Regions from separate parts of the Pseudomonas sp. DWP3-1-2 genome, predicted to be linked through region 2. Evidence: riboswitches for the same ligand, from Rfam matches in the RefSeq annotation. Region 2 holds a riboswitch; each other region holds the start of a gene.
The links. A riboswitch is a leader RNA that binds a small molecule or an ion and turns the genes downstream of it on or off. The one in region 2 is predicted to bind cobalamin.

Region 1: linked by a shared signal. The riboswitch ahead of ACP7B0_RS13160 (ABC transporter substrate-binding protein) and the one ahead of ACP7B0_RS02410 (CbtB domain-containing protein) in region 2 are both predicted to bind cobalamin.
Region 3: linked by a shared signal. The riboswitch ahead of cobO (cob(I)yrinic acid a,c-diamide adenosyltransferase) and the one ahead of ACP7B0_RS02410 (CbtB domain-containing protein) in region 2 are both predicted to bind cobalamin.

What each region holds. Positions count from the first base shown of each region.
Region 1 covers NZ_JAFCTZ010000004.1:282,239-284,494, reverse strand. The annotation lists gene pcsA (phosphatidylcholine synthase) at 1-476, opposite strand, end outside; cobalamin riboswitch at 662-852, shown strand; gene ACP7B0_RS13160 (ABC transporter substrate-binding protein) at 1,061-2,077, shown strand; gene ACP7B0_RS13155 (FecCD family ABC transporter permease) at 2,074-2,256, shown strand, end outside.
Region 2 covers NZ_JAFCTZ010000001.1:497,437-499,692, forward strand. The annotation lists gene cobM (precorrin-4 C(11)-methyltransferase) at 1-14, opposite strand, end outside; gene ACP7B0_RS02400 (cobalamin biosynthesis protein) at 51-482, opposite strand; gene ACP7B0_RS02405 (CbtA family protein) at 460-1,161, opposite strand; gene ACP7B0_RS02410 (CbtB domain-containing protein) at 1,171-1,356, opposite strand; cobalamin riboswitch at 1,459-1,673, opposite strand; cobalamin riboswitch at 1,752-1,974, shown strand; gene cobW (cobalamin biosynthesis protein CobW) at 2,088-2,256, shown strand, end outside.
Region 3 covers NZ_JAFCTZ010000002.1:571,204-573,459, reverse strand. The annotation lists gene ACP7B0_RS08485 (cobyrinate a,c-diamide synthase) at 1-835, opposite strand, end outside; gene cobO (cob(I)yrinic acid a,c-diamide adenosyltransferase) at 832-1,443, opposite strand; cobalamin riboswitch at 1,549-1,768, opposite strand; gene ACP7B0_RS08475 (PQQ-dependent sugar dehydrogenase) at 1,876-2,256, shown strand, end outside.

The sequences.
Region 1 (2,256 bases), on a different contig from region 2:
ATGGTCAGCAAGGCCACCCATGGGCCCGGCGAAATGATGTAGATGCACAGCGCTGCCACGTTCCAGGCGGCGGGAAAACCCTGGAAATAGTTGTCTTTGCTTTTCATTTCCAGGTTGCAGAAACAAAACAGCGAAGACACCAGAATCACTGCCGTACAGAGCAATGTGGTGTGGTCCGGCAGATCAATGTAGTGGTAGATGAACAGCGCAGGAATAAATACGTAGGTCAGGTAGTCGATGACCAGATCAAGCACCGACCCGTCGAAACCCGGCAATACTGTCTGGACGTTGAATTTGCGCGCCAGGGAGCCATCGACTCCGTCCACCACCAGCGCCAGGCCCAGCCAGAGCAGGCAGGCCTTGGGCTGGTCTTCAAACAGCGCGATGGTTGCCATGAACGCTATGACCACGCCGGTAGCGGTGAAAGCATGTGCACCCCAGGCTTTGAGCCAGGCCGTGCGTTGAGTCGATATCACAGGGAGCATCTCCGAAAAATAAGGCAGGCTGGGCGTCGTCATGCCGATTTTTAATCGGCACCCTCAGTCAGCGTGCATGTATCGACCGACTGGCGGTCGATAAGGTTCACCGATCCGTCATCATACGGCCATCCTCGGGCCAGAAACTGGCCCGCGGTAAAACTTCCCCGGTCCGGTTGTAATCCATTACCATGCCGCCCGTCGGTTCCCAAACGGGATTAATAGGGAATCCATGATGGCCTATGGTCATTAACCGGAACTGCCCCCGCAACTGTAGATGCAGAGCCGCTCCTTTATGCCACTGGGTCCGCCCGGGAAGGTGGGAGCATGGCGATGACGCATCAGTCAGGAGACCTGCCGACTCAGGACTGCCCGAAAAAAGACCGCGCGCGAGCGTGCGATCCTGTTTTGTGCAGCCTGGCAATTGACCCACCGGCGGGGTGTCCGGGGAGGACTTTCGTCAGAACGGGTACATGACCGTTTGCTGCCGGACCGGCCATGGCTCGTCGCCAGCAACGGCGGCTGATGTTTCTCCTGCCCTCACACCGCCGTCCGGACACGTGTTCGAATGGAGATAGCGTTTCATGCCCTTGCCTCGCCTTGTCGTATTGCTTGCCAGTGCGGGATTTTCCGCGCTGACCCTGGCCGCCGGTCCGACGCACTATCCGTTGACTGTCGATAACTGCGGCGTGCCATTGACGTTCAATAAAGCGCCGGGCAAAGCCGTGACCATCGGTCAGGCTGGCACTGAAATCCTCTACTCCCTGGGGCTGGCCGATAGAGTGGTCGGCACGTCGCTGTGGTTCAACACGGTGCTGCCGCAGTTCAAGGACGTGAACGACCGTATCCTGCGCCTGGCCAACAACGAGCCCAGTTTTGAATCGGTGATCAGCAAACGTCCTGACCTTGTGCCGGTGCAGTTTGAATGGATGGTCGGCCCGCAAGGCGCTGTGGGCACCCGCGAGCAGTTCAGCGAACTGAATATCCCGACGTACATCATGCCTTCCGATTGCGAGGGCAAAGACAATCTGATCGGTGCCGATGGCACGCGGCTCAAGCCCTTTTCCGTCGACAGCCTCTTCAAGACCGTGACGCAGCTGGCGCAGATTTTTGACGTGCAAGACCGTGGCGATGAATTGACCGCACACTTGCGTGCTGGCCTCGCCAAGGCTCAGGCCAGTGTCAAGGCCAAGCAGTTGACGGACGCTTCGGCGCTGTTCTGGTTTTCCAGCGCAGACCTGAAGGTTGACCCGTTTGTGGCCGGCCGCAAGGGTGTTCCGGGGTTCATGATGGATACGCTGGGGCTGCGTAACGTGGTCGAGTCGGATGAAGAATGGCCCACCGTGGGCTGGGAAACCATCGCCAGGGCCAACCCCACGGTGATCGTGATCGCCCGCATGGATCGCCGTCGCTTCCCCGCTGATGACTTCCAGAAAAAACTCGACTTCCTGAAGACCGATCCTGTGACCCAAAACATGGACGCGGTGAAACACAATCGCATCGTGATCCTTGATGCCGACGCCATGCAGGCCTCGGTGCGCATGTTTGACGGCATCAACGAACTGGCCGACGCCATCGACCGGGTTGACCTGAGCCAATGAGAGCCGTGACCGGCGGCCAGGTCGTGCGCAGGGTATGTCTGCACGCGGCCTGGGTCATCCCTGTTTTGCTGGCCGCGATATTGGCGGGCATTGCCATCGGTGAAACGCCGGTCAGCCTGTCGTTGGTGTTTCAAGTGCTGGCCAATAAGTTGTGGGGGGCCGGTTTTGTGCTGGATCCC
Region 2 (2,256 bases):
AAAAAAACGGTCATGGAAACTCCAGAATCTATAGCGGGGTGAGGGGACGATTATCGGCCCTGGGCCAGGGCGCTGGCCAAGGCAAATGTTGCCTGCTGGCTTTTAAGTCGGGGTATCAACAGGGTTGCCGGACCCGAGCGACTGGCCAAAGCCAGTGCCGCGCTCTCTGCCACGCCGTGGCACTTGGTGTGCTGAAAGGCCAGTGGCGAGCGGTGAGTCAACTGCGATTCGAAAGGCGCCAACTGCGCCGAACTGAAAAATATCAGCGGCAGACCCAACTGGCGAGCCAGCTCAAGCAATCCAGGTTCATTGCTCTTGATGTCGATAGACGCCAGGGCACTGAGGTCTTGCAGCTGCAATCCATGACGCTCCAGAGTAGGCTCGATCAACTCAAACAGTGTGCGCGCAGAGCAGCCACGCTGGCAGCCGATGCCGGCCACCAACGTCGGTTGCAATTGATCAGGCGTGATCAAGTTCGGCATTGTTGCGACGGAACAGCCACGCGCTGATCACGCCCATGGCTATCCAGAACAGCGCGTTGGTCAACAATGACGCGATCTTGAATCGGGATTCCAGCGCCTCAGGCGCAAGGCTTTCGTGGACGGGCGGCTGTGGCGCGCCGATGACATGGGGCACCAGCAGGATCGCCACGCCCAGCACCTTGAGCAGCCAATGCTTGCCGAACACCATCAAGGCCAGGGCTACCGCGGTGGAGGCGGCAGTGCCGATCCACCAGACTTGCCGTTGGGTCAGGTCTGCCGCCGCGGTGCCCGGTAACTCCGGCGGCAGGCCGAGGGTCGGCGCCAGGGTAAACACGGCAAAGCCCGCCAACCCCCACAGCACGCCTTGTGCCGTGCTCCCTGGCGCTCGCAGGGTGTATAGGCCTGCCAGCATCAGTGCAAAACCGACGGCGACCACCAGGTTGCCACCGGTGGTGGATACGACGCGCTGCCAGCCATCTTGCGGCGACCACGCCTCTTCGTTGTGAACATGGCTGGCGGGGGTGTTTTCGCCGTGTTCATGGACCTGTTCGACGGGCGCATTCTCGTAGGTTTCGGCTTTCAGAATCAGTGGCACCACCCAGATGCTTTGCAGCAGGGTCAGCAGCAACGCGGCCAGCAGGCCCGTGAAACCCGCCGTTTGAGCAATTCTCTTGAACATGATCGGTTCTCAGTGGCAAGGAAAGGCAGCGCTGTGACGCGTGTCATGGGCAGCATTGTGTACGGCGTCAATGTGGGAAAAGCCCGCAAAATAGACCAGGCAGGCGCCGAGAATGGCGGCGCTGATGGCGGCGGTCAGGCGCTGGGTCTGGGTGGTTACGGTGCTGGCGGCGTGGCGGGCGGTGCTGATCGACATGGCGCGTCCCTCTTGGATGTCGGCAAAAGGTGGGACACGCGCAAAGAAACCCGGCTGACGGACGTCAGAAGAGATTCAACAGCGCCTGCCCACCGCAGGTTGTCATGTGTTTCATGTCGGGCCGGTCTCCGGGCTTGTGAGGGGCTGATTGCTCAACCTCAAAGAGTCACCTTCCCATGCCTAAGCAGCACAGTGGATCTGGCTCTTCACTCATTTACCGTTGCGGGGGCAGCGCCGGACTTGCTCAAGCCATGAGGCCTGAACGCACCGGTTTCCCGTTTCACCCTGTGAAGGGCACCCGAACAAGGCGTACAGGAGAGCATGGGCCGACGTTGAGCGTCAATCAGATAGCGCCATGTGCCGGCTTGTGATTGACCTGCCGAGGGTCACTGCGTAGCCTTGCGCATTCGAGGTTCTGTGCGCTGCAACCGTTGCCATGCAGTCTGGTCAGGCACAGCTAAGAAGGGAACGCGGTCAATGCCGCGGCTGCCCCCGCAACTGTAAGCGGTCAGGTTCACGGCACAGCCACTGCGACGAGCGGGAAGGCGTCATGAACAGCTGATGGGCTCTCCATCCGCAGCCGCAAGCCAGGAGACCTGCCTCGATTCGGGCAAACAAGCCCGACGAATTCTCACTACAACCGGGCGGGGTGATCCGGTGGCGAATCGAACCCTGCGCCTGGTCGCCGGGTTTTCGTCCTGTTTGCCCGCCGCTTTGCCAAAGGGCACCTGATGAAAACACTGGCCAAACTTCCCGTCACCATCGTCACCGGCTTTCTGGGCTCTGGCAAAACCACGTTATTGCGTCACATGCTCGACAACGCAGAAGGGCGGCGCATTGCAGTGATCGTCAACGAGTTCGGTGAACTGGGCATCGACGGCGAAATCCTCAAGCAGTGCA
Region 3 (2,256 bases), on a different contig from region 2:
GCAGCGCTGCATCGCGGATCGGTGAGAAAAACACCAATTCAGCGCCCATGGCCCGCAGCAGATCCAGACTGGCCCCGTAAGTGAACGCAAAGGCTTCGTCGTGGGCGACGGCAATGGTCACGCCTTCCAGCAAGGGCTCGGCGGGCACTCTATCCGGCGCGGCAAAGGTCACCGCAGGCGGCAGTGCAACTTCGCACGTGCTGGCCAGCGCCTCGGCGGCGGCATCCAGACGCACGTCCAGATCGTTGAGTTCGCTGGCCTGCACAAGCCCCAGGTGACGACTCGGCAACTCGATACCGGTTTCCCGGGACAGCGCGCCGTACCAGCGCAGCCCTTCCGTCAGGCTGCCTTCGAGCAGTTGCGCATGGCGCACGGTGCCGACCCGGTTGGCCAACACGCCGGCGAAGGGCAAATCCGGCTGATAACGCGCCAGCCCCAACGCCAGCGCGCCGAAGGTCTGTGCCATGGCCGTGCCGTCGATGACGCCCAGCACCGGCACGCCAAAATGACGAGCCAGGTCGGCGCTGGAGGGGGTGCCGTCAAACAGGCCCATCACGCCTTCGATCAGGATCAGATCGGCTTCGCCCGCCGCCTGCCACAACAGGCGACGGCTTTCCTCGGCACCGACCATCCACAAATCCAGCTGATACACCGGCGCACCGCTGGCGCGCTCCAGGATCATCGGGTCGAGAAAATCAGGCCCGCACTTGAACACACGAACCTTGCGGCCTTGATTACGGTGCAACCTGGCCAGCGCAGCGGTGACCGTTGTTTTGCCCTGGCCGGAAGCCGGAGCGGCAATCAAGACGGCCGGACAGTGACGCGGCTCGCTCACAGCTCAATGCCTTTCTGCGCACGAATGCCAGCCTGGAACGCGTGTTTAACGACGCTGATTTCGGAAACCGTGTCCGCCATGTCGATCATTTCCGGCTTCGCACCGCGCCCGGTGACGATCACATGCTGCATGGGCGGGCGGGCTTGCAGGTCGCCGAGCACTCTCTCAATGTCCAGATAGCCATGCTTGAGGGCGATGTTCAATTCGTCCAGGACCACCATGCCGATGGCCGGGTCACGGAGCATTTCCAGGGAAACTTCCCAGGCGGCCTCGGCCGCGGCGATGTCGCGCTGACGATCCTGGGTTTCCCAGGTGTAGCCCTCGCCCATCACGTGATAGCGAACCTGCTCGGGAAAGCGTCGGAAAAAGAACTCCTCCCCGGTGCTGTTGCTGCCCTTGATGAACTGCACGACGCCGCACTGCATGCCGTGCCCCATGGCCCGGGCCAGCATGCCGAACGCGGAGCTGCTCTTGCCTTTGCCGTTACCGGTCAGGACCAGCAGCAGCCCGCATTCGTTGGGTGCGCTGGCGATGCGCTCGTCCATCACGGCTTTTTTGCGCAGCATGCGCGCCAGATGGCGTTCGTCGCGTTCGGGGGATTCGTTCATCTCAGCTCTCCGCTTGAGGGCACGCGAAAGCAGACGGCAGGCAACAGCCAGTGGCTGACAGCACGACTTTCGTCATGCCCAGAGCCAGAGCATCGCCCGCCGTGATGCTGTTGAATGGATCAGGCCGGTCTCCGGGCTCATGAGCGGGAAATTCCCGACTGTGCGCCTTCCCATGTCTGTCGAACACAGTGGCATCAGGCACAGCTTCACTCATCTACCGTTGCGGGGGCAGCACCGGGATGGGTCGCCTTGAGCGTCCGTACCGGTTTCCCTGTTTCACTCAATCAATCCGGGGATTTTGAGCACCTGAAACAAAGGGCGCAGGGTAGTGGCTTGAGGCGGGAGCGTCAATCAACTCAGCAACCGGTTGAACCCTCAAAGCTCAGGCCTCTCTATCACTTACTGGACCATTGCCCGTTATGGAGATCGAATATGTTCAAGCTCAAACCTCAGTTAGCGCTATTGCTACTGGTTGCGGGAGGCCTGGCGGCCTGTGGTGAGTCATCGACCCTGCAGGTCAGCGACGGCACCGGACCGTCGCCCAGGCTGCCGGAGCCGAACAAGACGCTGATCCCGACGGTCAACATAGCGCCCGCCGTGGGCTGGGAAAAGGACGCGAAACCGGTCGCCGCCAAAGGCACTCAGGTTGCCGCGTTCGCTGAGCATCTGGACCACCCGCGTTGGCTTTACGTGCTGCCCAATGGCGATGTGCTGGTGGCTGAAACCAACTCACCGCCCAAGCCTGACGACAACAAAGGCATTCGTGGTTGGGTCATGGGCAAGGTCATGGGTCGCGCCGGTGCCGGAGTTCCC